DNA from 2 places in the Ensifer sp. EB106-03-01-XG145 genome. Region 1 is predicted to be linked to the other one. Evidence: riboswitches for the same ligand, from Rfam matches in the RefSeq annotation. Region 1 holds a riboswitch; the other holds the start of a gene.
What was found. Region 1 has a riboswitch for S-adenosylmethionine ahead of metA (homoserine O-acetyltransferase MetA). Riboswitches for the same ligand answer to the same signal wherever they lie in the genome.

Region 1 (7,600 bases):
ATCGACCTCTGATCCCGGCGATCGTAGTGATCCGCAATCGGGCCGATCCGTAATCGGCTCGAAGCCTTTTGCTGTTTCTCGAGAGCTGCCATTCAGCCGGCTGCGAAATTTTTCCATCCCCGTGTCGGATCGATCGCTCCATGTCCGTCCTTGAGGCAGGCCAGCACGGTCCTGGCTCTTCGAACAGGATGGAGAACGACATGGACACTGAGACGCAGCAAACCGAAACGAAGCAGCCGGCACCGGTCCTGAACGGGCTTCTGCCCTATCTTCAGGTCGATGGCGCCGCCAAGGCATCCGAATTCTACCAGCGCGCCTTCGGCGCCAAGGAGGTCAACCGGCATCCGCTCGACGAGCAGGGCCGGACGATGCACATCCATCTCTACGTCAACGGCAGCTCGCTGATGCTGGCGGATGCCTATCCGGAATATGGCCATCCGCTGGAAAAGCCGCAGGCCTTTACCTTGACGCTCACCGTCGAGGACATCGATGCCTGGTGGGACCGCGCCGTTGCCGCCGGCGCCGAGGTGGTGATGCCGATCGAGGTGATGTTCTGGGGCGACCGCTACGGCCAGCTCCGCGATCCCTTCGGCGTTCTCTGGGCCATGAACAGCCCGGTGAAGGCAGGCTGAGGCTTCCCGACAATCGAAATCCGGGCGAAGCTTTCACCGGGCGGGCATTTTCACCCGCCCGGCGAAGCGTGTTTGGATAGATTTTCCTTCATTTCGGCGCAAAACTCATCTAAACGCTAGCGCAACATTCTTCTGAAATCGAAGGCCTGAAGTTATGGAAAAATTCGTCAAGCTCACCGGTGTCGCCGCCCCCCTCCCCGTCGTCAACATCGACACGGACATGATCATTCCGAAGGATTACCTGAAGACGATCAAGCGCACCGGCCTAGGCAAGGGTCTTTTCGCCGAAGCCCGCTACAATGAGGATGGCTCGGTCAACCCGGACTTCGTGCTCAACAAACCCGCCTACCAGAACGCCAAGATCCTGGTTGCCGGCGACAACTTCGGCTGCGGCTCCTCGCGCGAGCATGCCCCCTGGGCGCTGCTCGACTTCGGCATCCGCTGCGTGATCTCCACGTCCTTTGCCGACATCTTCTACAACAACTGTTTTAAGAACGGCATTCTGCCGATCGTCGTCAGCCAGGCCGACCTCGACAAGCTGATGGACGACGCTTCGCGCGGCTCCAACGCCATCCTCTCGGTCGACCTGGAATCCCAGGAAATCACCGGCCCGGACGGCGGCTCGGTCAAGTTCGAGGTCGATGCCTTCAAGCGCCACTGCCTGCTGAACGGCCTCGACGATATCGGCCTGACGCTGGAAAAGGCAACCGCGATCGACAGCTTCGAGAAGACGGTCGGCGCCTCGCGCCCCTGGGCTTAAAGCGAGACATGGCGCGCAAGCTCATCTCTTCGGGTTCGCCCTTCGAAAAGACGGCAGGCTATTCGCGTGCCGTCGCGATGGGCGACTGGTGCTTCGTCTCCGGCACGACCGGCTACGACTATGCCACCATGACCATGCCCGAAACGGTGGAAGAGCAGGCGCGCAATTGCCTGAAGACGATCGAGGGCGCACTGAAGGAAGCGGGCTTCTCGCTTAAAGACGTGGTGCGCAATCACTACTACGTCACCGATGCCAGCTTCGCCGACCGGGTGTTCCCGATCTTCGGCGAAGTCTTCGGCGAGATCCGTCCGGCCGCAACCATGATCGTCTGCGATCTGATCCGCCCGGAAATGCTGATCGAGATCGAAGTCACCGCCCTCCGCGGCTGAGACCGAGCTTTTCTGCTCACGCCATCTCTTCTCAAATCGATTCCGATTTTGGCCAATATGCGATAGTCCATGGACACCGCCTGCTAGACCTATGCTGAACCGGAAGACGATTATGCAATTCGAAGGCACCGCAGATTACATCGCCGACAAGGACCTGATGATCGCCGTCAATGCTGCGATCCGGCTGGAGCGGCCGCTGCTCGTCAAGGGTGAACCCGGCACCGGCAAGACCGAGCTTGCCCGCCAGATTGCCGCTGCCCTTGGCCTCGATCTGATCGAATGGAGCGTCAAGTCGACGACCAAGGCGCAGCAGGGCCTTTACGAGTATGATGCCGTGTCGCGCCTGCGCGACAGCCAACTCGGCGACGAGCGCGTCAACGAGGTCAGGAACTATATCCGCAAGGGCAAGCTCTGGCAGGCCTTCGAGGCCGACCGTCGCGTGGTGCTTCTGATCGACGAGATCGACAAGGCCGACATCGAGTTTCCGAACGACCTCTTGCAGGAACTCGACCGCATGGAATTCCATGTCTACGAGACCGGCGAGATGATCGGCGCCCGTCACCGGCCGATCGTCATCATCACCTCCAACAACGAGAAGGAACTGCCGGACGCCTTCCTGCGTCGCTGCTTCTTCCACTATATCCGCTTCCCCGATGCCGAAACGCTCGCGCGCATCGTCGAGGTGCACTATCCCGGCATCCGCAAAACGCTGCTATCTGCGGCCCTTGCCGCCTTCTACGACATCCGCCAGGTGCCGGGCCTCAAGAAGAAGCCGTCCACCTCCGAAGCGCTCGACTGGATCCGCCTGCTTGTCGCCGACGAGGTCGATCCGGCCGACCTCCGCGTCGACGCCAAGACCATGCTGCCGAAGCTGCACGGGGCGCTGTTGAAGAACGAGCAGGACGTGCATCTCTTCGAGCGCCTGGCCTTCATGGCGCGCCGCGACGGATGAGGCCGGACGCCCACAAGGTCCTGATCTACGCCACCTGGCAGGACCACCTGCTGGTCTTCGACGAGCCGGACTTTCCCGAAATCGAGTTGCAGGTACCCGGCGGCACGATGGAGCCGGGCGAAAGCCCTGAAGCTGCCGCCTTGCGGGAATTCGTGGAAGAGACCGGGCTGACGCCATCGCGGGCCCTCACCCATCTCGTCACGAAGGACTACTCCTTCCGGAAGGAAGGCCAGACCATCTGCCATCGCCGGCACTATTTTCATGTCGCCCTTGCCGGCGAGCAACAGAAAACCTGGCTGCACCATGAAATGACGCCCTTTGGCGGTGGTGCGCCGATCCGCTTTCGCTTCTTCTGGCTCGGCTTAGACGAGGCTAGCCGTCGGCTCGGATACGGCATGCAGGACGGCCTAGATTATCTTCACACGCACGGAAGTTGCCCCTCACCCTAGCCCTCTCCCCGCAGCCGGGGAGAGGGGACGGAAATGGCGACGGTCGCCGCGAGACAATGATGTCCGGGCTTCTTTCTGGAACGGAAATGATCGGCCCCTGGGAGGCGCGAGCGGGTGCCACAAGCTCCCTTCTCCCCGCCTGCGGGGAGAAGGTCGCGGCAGCGGGATGAGGGGCCGCCCGACCGCCCGAATCGTTTTTCTTGACCCCCGCGCCCCAGTCGCGCTATCAAATTCCTCGTGGTGATTTGGCCGGCCGGCTTGCAGCCACGTTAAACAAGTCGCTAAAGGGCCGAGGAAAGTTGGATTTCCGAGGACCGGTCGCGATCAATCGCCGCCGGTTTTTTTGTATTGATCGAGTGGAAGCCCATGCCCATCAAGATTCCCGATACGCTGCCCGCTTTCGAAACCCTCGTGCATGAGGGTGTGCGGGTGATGACCGAGACCGTGGCGATCCGTCAGGATATCCGCCCGCTCCAGATCGGGCTCCTGAACCTCATGCCGAACAAGATCAAGACCGAGATCCAGATGGCGCGCCTGATCGGCGCCTCGCCGCTGCAGGTGGAATTGTCGCTGGTACGCATCGGCGCCCACCGGGCGAAGAACACCTCGGAAGATCACCTGCTTTCTTTCTACGAGACCTGGGACGAGGTGAAGGGCCGCAAGTTCGACGGCTTCATCATCACCGGCGCGCCGGTCGAGACGCTCGAATACGAGGACGTCACCTATTGGGACGAATTGAAGCGCATCCTCGATTGGACGGAGACCAACGTGCATTCGACGCTCAATGTCTGCTGGGGGGCGATGGCGGCGATCTACCATTTCCACGACGTGCCGAAGTATCCGCTGAACGAGAAGGCCTTTGGCGTCTACCGCCACCAGAACCTCAATCGCTCGTCGGTCTATCTCAACGGCTTCTCCGACGACTTCGCCGTCCCCGTCTCGCGTTGGACCGAGGTCAGGCGTGCCGACATCGACAAGGTGCCCAGCCTCGAAATCCTGATGGAATCGAAGGAGATGGGCGTCTGCCTCGTGCACGAGAAAAAGGGCAACCGGCTCTACATGTTCAACCACGTGGAGTATGATTCGACCTCGCTGTCGGACGAATATTTTCGCGACGTGGACGCAGGCGTGCCGATCAAGATGCCGCACGACTATTTCCCGCACAACGATTCGACCCTGCCGCCGCAGAACCGCTGGCGCAGCCATGCGCACCTCTTCTTCGGCAACTGGATCAACGAGATGTACCAGACGACGCCCTATGATCTCGCAGAGATCGGCACCGGAGAAAGCCAGGACTGACCGATGTTCATCCCCTTCTTCCTCGAACTCAAAGCGGCGAAAGTTCCGGTGACGCTCCGGGAATTCCTGTCGCTGATCGAGGGGATGGAGGCGGGCATCGCCACATTCGATGTCGAAGCCTTCTACTTCCTGGCGCGCACGGCGCTGGTGAAGGACGAGCGCCATATCGACCGCTTCGACCGGGTGTTCCAGCACTGCTTCTCCGGGCTCGAGGCGGTCAATCCCATGGAGACGGGCGAAGAGGCCGTCATCCCCGAGGACTGGCTGCGCAAGCTCGCCGAAAAACACCTGACCGAGGAAGAAAAGCGCCTGATCGAATCCCTCGGGGGCTTCGACAAGCTGATGGAGACCCTGCGCCAACGGCTTCGGGAGCAGCAAGGCCGGCATCAGGGCGGCTCGAAATGGATCGGCACCGCCGGCACCTCCCCCTTCGGCGCCTATGGCTACAATCCCGAAGGGGTCAGGATCGGCCAGGACCAGTCGCGCCACCGCCGCGCCGTCAAGGTCTGGGACCGGCGCGAGTTCAGGGATTATGACGACACGGTCGAACTCGGCACCCGCAACATCAAGGTGGCGCTGAAAAGGCTCAGGCGCTGGGTGCGCCAGGGGGCGGCTGACGAACTCGACCTTTCCGGCACGATCCGTGCCACCGCCGAGCACGGCTATCTCGACGTGGTGACGCGGCCCGAACGCCGCAATGCGGTCAAGCTGCTGATGTTCTTCGATATCGGCGGCTCGATGGACGATCACATCCGCATCGTCGAGGAACTGTTTTCAGCCGCCCGCGGCGAGTTCCGCCATATGGAGCATTTCTATTTCCACAACTGTGTCTATGAGGGTCTGTGGAAGGACAATCGTCGCCGCCGCGTCGACATCACCCGCACCACCGAAGTGCTGCGCACCTATGGCGGCGACTATCGCGCCATCTTCGTCGGCGACGCGTCGATGAGCCCCTATGAGATCAGCCATCCCGGCGGCTCGGTCGAACATTGGAACGACGAGGCAGGCGCACTCTGGCTTTCGCGCATGACAGCGCATTTTCCGCGTTCGATCTGGATCAATCCCGTGCCCGAACAGCACTGGGGCTACACCCAGTCGATCGGCATGGTGAAGAGCCTGTTCGAGGGGCGGATGTTCCCTTTGACGCTCGCCGGCCTGCAGGATGCCACCAAGCAGCTATCGCGCTGACATGACCGCAGAGAGGTCGCTGTAGCACCTTGAATAGCTAGACGTTTTTGCCCTCAGGCCAGAGACGAAGCAGGGCCCCATTTAGTATGATTTTCCGGTTGCCGTGCCTTTGGAAATGACGCAGGTTGCTGCGGTCGCGAAGAGGGAGCCAGCGGTGAACATGCATCAGAACACGGAAATCTTCGGCCATCTGCCGTCCGGCGAGCCGGTCCATCGTATGGTGCTCTCCGGTGGCGGCCTCACCGCCCATGTCTTGACCTGGGGCTCGGTGATCCAGGACCTGCGCCTGGAAGGCCATGAGCCGCCATTGGTGCTCGGTTTCGCCGATCTCGAAAGCTATCTCGCCCATTCGCCCTATCTCGGCGCGACACCGGGGCGCTGCGCCAACCGGATCGCCGACGGGCGCTTCACGCTCGACGGTGAGACCTACCAGCTCGAACTGAACGAGAAGGGTGTCACCCACCTGCACGGCGGCAGCGACAATATCGGCAAGCGCAACTGGACGATCGTCCGCCAGACGCCTGATAGCGTGACGCTCACCATTACCGATCCGGATGGACGCGCCGGCTATCCCGGCAACTGCAAGGTCACTTGCACCTACGCGCTGAAGCCCGGCGGCGTCTTGAGCGTCGTCTACGAGAGCGAGACCGACCGGCCGACGCTCGCCAATGTCTGCCAGCACAGCTACTTCAATCTCGACGGCACTGTCGACGCGCTCGGACACGACATCATGATCGCCGCCGACCACTACCTGCCGACCAACGAACGCCAGGTGCCGACGGGCGAGATCCGTGCGGTCGAGGGCACCGCCTTCGATCTCCGCGAAATGACGTCGATGCGTCGCCAGACCGAAGGTGAACGCATCAGCTACGACCACAATTTCTGCCTTTCGAACGAGCCCATGGCGAAACATTCGGTGGCGCTTGCCCGCAGCATCAATTCCGGCGTCACGCTCGAAGTGCTGACGACCGAGCCTGGTGTGCAGCTCTATACCGGCGCAAAGCTCGACATCCCCGTGCCCGGCCTCGAGGGACGCCGCTACGGCCCATTTGCCGGCTTCTGCCTGGAAACCCAAATCTGGCCGGACGCCATCAACCATGCCGGCTTCCCGAATGCAGTGCTTCGCCCCGGCGAGATCCGTCGGCAGGAAACGGACTACGTCTTCATGAAGAGCTGAGTGGCGCGCGGGCGTCGACGATCTCTAGCGACAAGGGGAGGGACGGCGAACGTTCCAAAGGACCGTCGTGCTGTCCGATCGCCACAGGTGCTCGCATGGCGAAGCATCCGGCGCCTGACGGCGGATGCCGTTCATTTCCAAAATAACAGTGAAATGAAGTGGTTGGGAGAAATTGGAGCGGGTGAGGCGATTCGAACGCCCGACCCCAACCTTGGCAAGGTTGTGCTCTACCCCTGAGCTACACCCGCTCATAAACCGCGGTCCGGGGGTAGTCGGTGGACCGTGGCGTCGCTGTCTTGCGGCGACGGGCGGTATATGGCCTAAGCGATTTTGGAATGCAACAGGGAAATGACGAGAAATCGAATATTTTTTTGGAGACCCCTCGCGAAGCCCGGAAATGCCGCGTTTTCGGCCGCTGCCGCCGCCTGTGAGATTGCGCGGCCACCGGCTTCTCCCCTAAAGCAGAGGCGAAACGAATGCCCAAGGGATGAGAATCATGAGTGAATCACAGCCGAAGACCGCCGAAGACCTCTTTCATTTTCTCGACGGACTTGGGATCGAGCATAAAACCAAGAGCCACGAGCCGGTGTTCACCGTCGCCGAATCGGTGGCGCTGCGTGACGAGATCCCTGGCGGCCACACGAAAAACCTTTTCGTGAAGGACAAGAAGGACAACTATTTCCTGCTCACCGTCGAGGAACACGCGACGGTGGACCTGAAGACCGTTCACCAGGTGATCGGTGCGGCAAGCAAG
Region 2 (7,600 bases), on a different contig from region 1:
TCTTGGACGCCGCCTGGCCGCCGTAACCTTTGCTGATCGGGTCTTCTTCACCAATTCCGGTGCGGAAGCGCTGGAATGCGCGATCAAGACGGCGCGGCGCTACCACTTCGCCAAAGGCCAGCCGGAGAAGTTTCACATCATCACCTTCGAGGGCGCCTTCCACGGCCGCACGATCGCGACGATCGCGGCCGGTGGTCAGCAAAAGTACATTGAAGGTTTCGGGCCAAAGGCCCCAGGGTTCTACCAGGTTCCGTTCGGCGACCTCGCAGCCGTCAAGAATGCGATCACCGAGGAGACCGCCGCGATCCTGATCGAGCCGATCCAGGGCGAGGGCGGCATCCGTCCCGCGACCAAGGAATTCATGCAGGAACTGCGCGCCCTCTGCGACGAATTCGGCCTGCTCCTGATCCTCGACGAGGTTCAGACCGGCGTCGGCCGCACCGGCAAGCTTTTCGCCCATGAGTGGACGGGCATCCGCCCGGATATCATGGCCGTTGCCAAGGGTATCGGTGGCGGCTTCCCGCTCGGCGCTTGCCTGGCGACGGAAGAGGCGGCCGCCGGCATGGTGGCGGGCACGCATGGCTCGACCTATGGCGGCAATCCGCTGGCGATGGCCGTCGGCAACGCCGTGCTCGACGTCATCCTCGCTGATGGCTTCCTCGCCCATGTGCGCGACGTCGCGCTCGTCTTCCGCCAGGGTCTTGCTTCGCTGAAGGATCGCTATCCCGATATCATCGAAGATATCCGCGGCGATGGCCTGATGCTGGGCATCAAGGTAAAGGGCCCCTCGGCGGATCTCCTGAAGGAGATCCGCGCCGAGAAGCTCCTGGCCGTGCCGGCCGGCGACAACGTGTTGCGCCTGCTGCCGCCGTTGACGGTGACGGCGGAGGAAGCACGCGAGGGCCTCGCACGCATCGAGCGCGCCGCCGAAGCAGTGCGGAAGGCAAGTGGTAACGCTGCGGCCTGACCGATAGGGCCAAGACTGACCCAGGATGGTAGAATGACCTTCGTGCGTTCACGCCGCTGCGTGGCGCACATAGGTTCGATTTTTTGAGGAACCGAGTACGATGGCAGGCACCAGACACTTTCTCGATCTTTCGGCCATGACGGCCGCCGATCTTCGGACGATCATCGATGATGCCCGCGTCCGAAAGGCGACGACCAAGGCCGGAACCGCCGAGAAGCCGCTCGCCGGCAAGATGCTGGCGATGATCTTCGAAAAGCCGTCCACCCGCACCCGCGTGTCCTTCGATGTCGGCATGCGCCAGCTCGGCGGCGAAACCCTGTTCCTTTCGGGCACGGAGATGCAGCTCGGTCGCGCCGAGACGATCGGCGATACGGCGAAGGTCCTGTCGCGCTATGTCGACGCGATCATGATCCGCACCACCGACCATCGCCGCCTGCTGGAATTGGCAGAACACGCGACGGTACCCGTCATCAACGGCCTGACCGATGACACCCATCCGTGCCAGATCATGGCCGACATCATGACCTTCGAGGAGCATCGCGGACCGGTGAAGGGCAAGACGATCGCCTGGACCGGCGACGGCAACAACGTGCTGCACTCGCTGATCGAAGGCTCCGCCCGCTTCGGCTATCGCATGAACATGGCCGTGCCGCTCGGCTCCGAGCCGCAGGACAAGATCCTGAACTGGGCCCGCAACAACGGCGGCGAGATCCTGCTGTGTCACGATGCCGAGCAGGCGGTCGCCAACGCCAATTGCGTTGTCACCGACACCTGGGTGTCGATGAACCAGGAGCATCGTGCCCGCGGCCACAACGTCTTCCAGCCCTATCAGGTCAACGAGGCGCTGATGAAGCAAGCGGCATCCGATGCGCTGTTCATGCATTGCCTGCCGGCGCACCGTGGCGAGGAGGTGACCGACGAGGTGATCGACGGTCCGCAGTCGGTGGTCTTCGACGAGGCCGAAAACCGCCTGCATGCGCAGAAGTCGATCATCGCCTGGTGCATGGGGCTCGTCTAGGCCCTTGCGAGCGCCGCGGTGAGCGCGATGGCGCAGCGCTTCGGCGGCTGTGAGGCCGGCTATTGACATTGCCGCCGTGCGACACGATCTAGGCGGCTGCAGGGCGCTCCTGGCAACAGTGAAGCGCCGACTGCCACGGGTGGTGCGCGGCGCAATGGCTGATGGCACATATCCGGTGGACAATCCGTTTATCGCGGGATCGATTGAGACAGCGGGCACGTTGCGCCGGGGGACAGGAATGTCCCCGGCGCAACGCAGTTGCTGAGGCAAGGAGCAAGACATGACTGACATGACGCCAGGGCTTGGTGAATTCGACTTCGCCGGTGACGATCACGTCGTGCCTTTCCAGGTGGAAGGCCTCGACGTGCGCGGCCGCGCCGTGCAGCTCGGCCCGATGCTCGACGCAATTCTGGAGCGCCACAACTATCCGCTTCCGGTCGCGCGGCTCGTTGCCGAAACCGTCGTGCTGACGGTTCTGCTCGGCACTTCGCTGAAGTTCGAAGGCAAGCTGATCGTCCAGACGAAAGGCGATGGTCCGGTCGATCTCGTCGTCGCAGACTTCTCGACGCCGGATCGCGTGCGCGCCTATGCCCGCTACGATGCAGATGCGCTTGCCGACGCCGAGAAGGATGGCCGCACCCTTTCGCATGAACTGCTTGGCAAGGGCGTACTCGCCTTCACCATCGACCAGGGCGCTCATACTCAGCGCTATCAGGGCATCGTTGCGCTGGACGGCGCCACGCTGGAAGAAATCGCTGGCGTCTATTTCCGCCAGTCAGAGCAGATCCCGACCAAGGTCAGGCTCGGCGTTGCCGAGCTGCTCGACCGCGATGAAAGCGGCAAGCCGCGCCATCGCTGGCGTGCCGGCGGCATGGTCGCGCAGTTCCTGCCGGAAGCGCCGGAGCGCATGCGCCAGCCTGATCTTTCCGGCGGCGATGGCGATGACGGGGAAGGCGTCTTCGAGGATGACGATCTCTGGGCGGAAGCCAAGGTGATGGTCGAGACGATCGACACCGACGAGCTGACCGACCCGATGGTCGGAACCGAACGCTTGCTCTACCGGCTGTTTCACGAGCGCGGCGTTCGCGTCTATGAGCCGCAGGCGGTCTTTGACCGTTGCAGCTGCTCGCGCGAGAAGCTGCGTTCGGTGCTCGCCAATCTGGACGCTGATGATATCGAAAGCACCATCGAGGAGGGGGCCGTGAAGGTCACCTGCGAATTCTGCTCGACGACCTATCGTTTCGAGGCAAGCGAAGTGCGTCCGCAGTAGCCGGCGCCACTCCGGATCAAGCTAGTTCAGGGTACGCACGAGCCCGGGTGAATCGAGCGAGAAGGCGGGGATGGCCACGTTGAAGGTCTCTCCGCCTTCCGCTTCCATACTGTAATGGCCGAACATCACGCCCGACGGCGTATCCAGCGGGCAGCCGGACGAATACTCATAGGTGTCGCCGGGGTTGAGCAGCGGCTGTTCGCCGATCACGCCGGGACCGCTGACCTCATCGACCTGCCCATTCTCATCGGTGATATGCCAGTAGCGGGTCATCAACCGCACGGCTGCGTCCGAATGGTTTGAGATGACAATGCGATAGCCCCAGACATAGCGGCCGTCATCGGGGTCCGACTGCTCTTCGAGATAGTACGGCTCCACCGTAACTTCTATGTCGCGGGTCAAAGCGCGATACATGGGCAACACCTTGCTTCGGTCTTTCAGGGTATTCTACAGCAAGATGGTTTCGTCAAGAATAACGGCAAGATTGTGCATACCCATTCTGGGGCAAGGGCTTGCGGGTATCCGGATCGGCTGTTCGAACCCGCTCGATCCCGCTGGTGAGGCCATATTGGATGGCGGGGCGCCCGCTGCATGAGCGCCACGAGGGATCGATGGCCGCCGTCTGTCGCGGCGGCCGTATCTTTTCGTTGCGTCAGGCTTTGACGGCCTCAAGCGCGCGGGCGAAATCCTCGACGACATCCTCGCTGTCTTCGATGCCGGCCGAGAAACGCACCGTGCCGGCGGAAATGCCCAGCTCTTCGCGGGCCTCGTCGGTCAGGTTCTTGTGCGTGGTCGTTGCCGGATGGGTGATCAGGCTCTTGGAGTCGCCGAGATTGTTGGAGATACGCACGATCTCGAGCGCATTCTGCAGCGCGAAGGCCGCATCCTTGCCGCCCTTCAGTTCAAACGCGACGAGGGTGGAACCGCCGGTCATCTGCTTGGCGATGATGTCGGCCTGCGGGTGATCCTTGCGGCCGGGATAGATGACCTTCGCCACCTGCGGCTGCTCAGCCAGGAAGTCGGCGACGCGGCGTGCGGTTTCCGTCTGCTGGCGCACGCGCAGCGGCAAGGTTTCGATGCCCTTCAGCAGCGTCCAGGCATTGAACGGCGACATGGCCGGGCCGGTATGACGGAAGTAGTCGTGCAGGTTCTCGTTGATCCATTCCTTGTCAGCAAGCACGACGCCGCCGAGGCACCGGCCCTGGCCATCGATATGCTTGGTGGCGGAATAGACGACGATATGGGCGCCGAGTTCCAGCGGCTTCTGGAAGAGTGGCGTCGCAAAAACGTTGTCGACGACGACCTTGGCGCCGATCTGGTTGGCAAGCTTGGCCACACCGGCAATGTCGATGACTTCGAGGGTCGGGTTGGTCGGGCTTTCCAGGAAGAAGACCTTGGTGTTCTTCTGGATCGCCTTTTCCCAGTTGGCGAGATCGCGTCCATCGACCAGCGTGCACTCGATGCCGTATTTCGGCGCCAGCGTCTCGACCACCCAGCGGCATGAACCGAACAGCGCACGGGCGGCAACGATATGATCGCCAGCCTTCAGCTGGCAGAGGATTGCCGCAGAAACGGCGGCCATGCCCGAAGCCGTGGCCCGCGCGTCTTCGGCGCCTTCCAGCATGCACATGCGCTTTTCGAACATGTCGTTGGTCGGGCTGCCGTAGCGGGCATAGATGAAGCCTTCGGTCTCGCCTTTGAAACGCGCTTCTGCCGCCTCGGATGTCTCGTAAACGAAGCCCTGGGTGAGGAAGATCGCCTCGGACGTCTCGCCATGCTGCGAGCGGGTGGTTCCGCCGTGGACGAGTTGGGTTGCCGGGCGCCAGTTTTTGCTCATGTGACGATCACCTTCAAAAACAAAAAAAACCGGCCGCAAAAACGGGCCGGTTTGACACCCGGCCTTTTTAGCTACTTGTTTAACGTGGCTGCAAGCCGACCGGCCAAATCACCACGGGATAAAGCTTCAATACTGCTAGGGTGCGCTTGCGTCAATTCCCGGAGTTTGGTTTTGTCTCGCAACTGGAAAGAGGACTGCAATGGCCCGCGATACTGGGATTTTGGCCGACCGCGCGATTGCCGCGCTGCTCGAAACGGGGCGCCTGAAGAGCGAGAGGCCGCTGGATGACGATCAGATCCAGCCGGCAAGCCTCGACCTGCGCCTTGGCGCCAAGGCCTTCCGCGTCCGCGCGAGCTTCATGCCCGGCCCGTCCCACCTCGTCGCCGACAAGCTCGACCGGCTGAAGCTGCATGTCGTCGATCTCACCGATGGCGCCGTGCTCGAAACCGGCTGCGTCTACATCGTGCCGTTGATGGAGAGCCTGGCGCTGCCTGCGGGCATGTCGGCCTCGGCCAATCCGAAGAGCTCGACCGGCCGCCTCGACATCTTCACCCGCGTGATCACCGACCGCGCCCAAGAGTTTGACAAGATTCCTGCCGGCTATAGCGGTCCGCTCTATCTCGAAATCAGCCCGCGCACCTTCCCGATCGTCGTGCGCCGTGGTTCGCGCCTGTCGCAGATCCGCTTCCGCATGGGCCAGTCGCTGCTCTCCGAACAGGAGCTGCTGGCGCTGCATGAAAGCGACGTGCTGGTGGCGAGCGAGCGACCGAATGTCAGCGGCGGCGGCATTGCACTGTCGATCGACCTCAAGGGCACCGGTCCGGAGGGTCTGATCGGCTACCGTGGCAAACACCACACCGCCGTCATCGACGTCGACAAGAAGGCGCAGCACAAGATCTTCGATTTCTGGGAGCCGCTCTACAGCCGCGGACGCGACGAGCTGATCCTCGATCCGGACGAGTTCTACATCCTCGTCTCGCGCGAAGCGGTGCATGTGCCGCCGCTTTATGCGGCCGAGATGACGCCGTTCGATCCGCTGGTGGGCGAGTTCCGCGTGCACTATGCCGGCTTCTTCGATCCCGGCTTCGGCCATGCCTCTGCCGGTGGTAGCGGTAGCCGCGCCGTTCTGGAAGTGCGCAGCCACGAGGTGCCGTTCATCCTCGAACACGGGCAGATCGTCGGCCGCCTGATCTATGAACACATGCTGGAGCGTCCTGACGGTCTCTACGGCCTCGGCGTCGGCTCCAACTACCAGGCCCAGGGCCTGAAGCTTTCGAAACATTTCCGCGCCGAGTAGGGATTTTTCACGGGACCCTCGTGCGATACCGCGCAAGGGTCCTTGACAGATCGTCCCGGTTCGGGAAATTTCGCAGGCATCGCGGGTGTAGTTCAGTGGTAGAACGCCAGCTTCCCAAGCTTGATGTCGTCGGTTCGATCCCGATCACCCGCTCCAATCCTTCCTGAATCCTCTTTTGCCCCGCTCGAGCGAGACCTATGGCCAGTTGCCCTGCGGACGGTTACTTTACCGCTCGATGAATCATCCCGCGGTTCCAAGCGCCGCCCCTGAGACAAGAACCGTGCCGGCCCGCTGCCCATGAGATTTCTTCCCCTGTTCGCCCTTTGCGCGTCCCTGATCGCAACGCCGCTTGCGGCCCAGCCCAGGGACCTGCCCATTCTGTTCGATGCGCGCGAACGCATCGCCAAGCCCGATCTCACGGGCCTTGCGCGCTTGCGCTTCCTGACGACGGTCGACTTTCCGCCGTTCAACTTCATCGATCAGTCCGGCAAGCTCTCCGGTTTTCACGTCGATCTCGTGCGCGAGATCTGCCGCGAGCTCGACATCGAAGCCAAATGCCAGATCCAGGCAGTGACCTATGCGGAACTGCTGCCGGCGCTGGAGCAGGGGCAGGGCGAAGCGGTTGCCGCCGGTATTGCCGTCGGCCCGGAACTGCGCCAGCGCTTCGGCTTCTCGCGCGCCTTCATGCGACTTCCGGCCCGCTTAGCCATCAACGCCAAGGCGGCCGGCGCCGTGACGGGTCCGAAGGACCTCAGAAAAAAAACGGTCGGTGTCGTGGCGGGCACCACCCATGAGGCCATGTTCAAGGCGTTCTTCCCGAGTATCGCGACCAAGGTTTTCCCGGATCGCGATGCCATGCTCACGGCACTGCAGAAGGGTGAGGTGCCGGCGGTCTTTTCCGACGGTTTGCAGCTTTCCTTCTGGATCTCAGGCACGACTGCCGGCGGCTGCTGCGCACTCGTCGATGGTGCCTATTTCTCGCAGCGCTTTCTCGGTGAAGGCCTGACGATCATGAACCGCAAATCCGAACCGGCGCTGACCCAGGCGATCGACCACGCGCTGCTGGCGCTGTCGCGCAGCGGCCGGCTCGAGGAAATCTACCTGCGCTACTTCCCCAACGGCATCTATTGATCGCCCACTGCATGTTCCTTTAATCGTACCCGATTAAAGGACAAATACATGCCGCAATTCAAAGTGCTACAGCGACCTTT

Region 2: linked by a shared signal. The riboswitch ahead of AC3WWH_RS02345 (O-succinylhomoserine sulfhydrylase) and the one ahead of metA (homoserine O-acetyltransferase MetA) in region 1 are both predicted to bind S-adenosylmethionine.

Annotation. Positions count from the first base shown of each region.
Region 1 is NZ_JBYTEC010000003.1:143,744-151,343, forward strand. Features, by position in the region: gene AC3WWH_RS11295 (hypothetical protein) at 1-12, shown strand, start outside; gene AC3WWH_RS11300 (VOC family protein) at 201-632, shown strand; gene leuD (3-isopropylmalate dehydratase small subunit) at 787-1,392, shown strand; gene AC3WWH_RS11310 (RidA family protein) at 1,401-1,781, shown strand; gene AC3WWH_RS11315 (AAA family ATPase) at 1,894-2,733, shown strand; gene AC3WWH_RS11320 (NUDIX hydrolase) at 2,730-3,182, shown strand; SAM riboswitch at 3,410-3,487, shown strand; gene metA (homoserine O-acetyltransferase MetA) at 3,549-4,481, shown strand; gene AC3WWH_RS11330 (vWA domain-containing protein) at 4,485-5,669, shown strand; gene AC3WWH_RS11335 (aldose epimerase family protein) at 5,830-6,846, shown strand; tRNA gene AC3WWH_RS11340 (tRNA-Gly) at 7,020-7,094, opposite strand; gene AC3WWH_RS11345 (prolyl-tRNA synthetase associated domain-containing protein) at 7,343-7,600, shown strand, end outside.
Region 2 is NZ_JBYTEC010000001.1:469,177-476,776, forward strand. Features, by position in the region: gene AC3WWH_RS02325 (aspartate aminotransferase family protein) at 1-967, shown strand, start outside; gene argF (ornithine carbamoyltransferase) at 1,068-1,985, shown strand; gene AC3WWH_RS02335 (Hsp33 family molecular chaperone) at 2,266-3,255, shown strand; gene apaG (Co2+/Mg2+ efflux protein ApaG) at 3,277-3,669, opposite strand; gene AC3WWH_RS02345 (O-succinylhomoserine sulfhydrylase) at 3,908-5,092, opposite strand; SAM riboswitch at 5,139-5,217, opposite strand; gene AC3WWH_RS02350 (2'-deoxycytidine 5'-triphosphate deaminase) at 5,292-6,389, shown strand; tRNA gene AC3WWH_RS02355 (tRNA-Gly) at 6,471-6,545, shown strand; gene AC3WWH_RS02360 (transporter substrate-binding domain-containing protein) at 6,687-7,520, shown strand.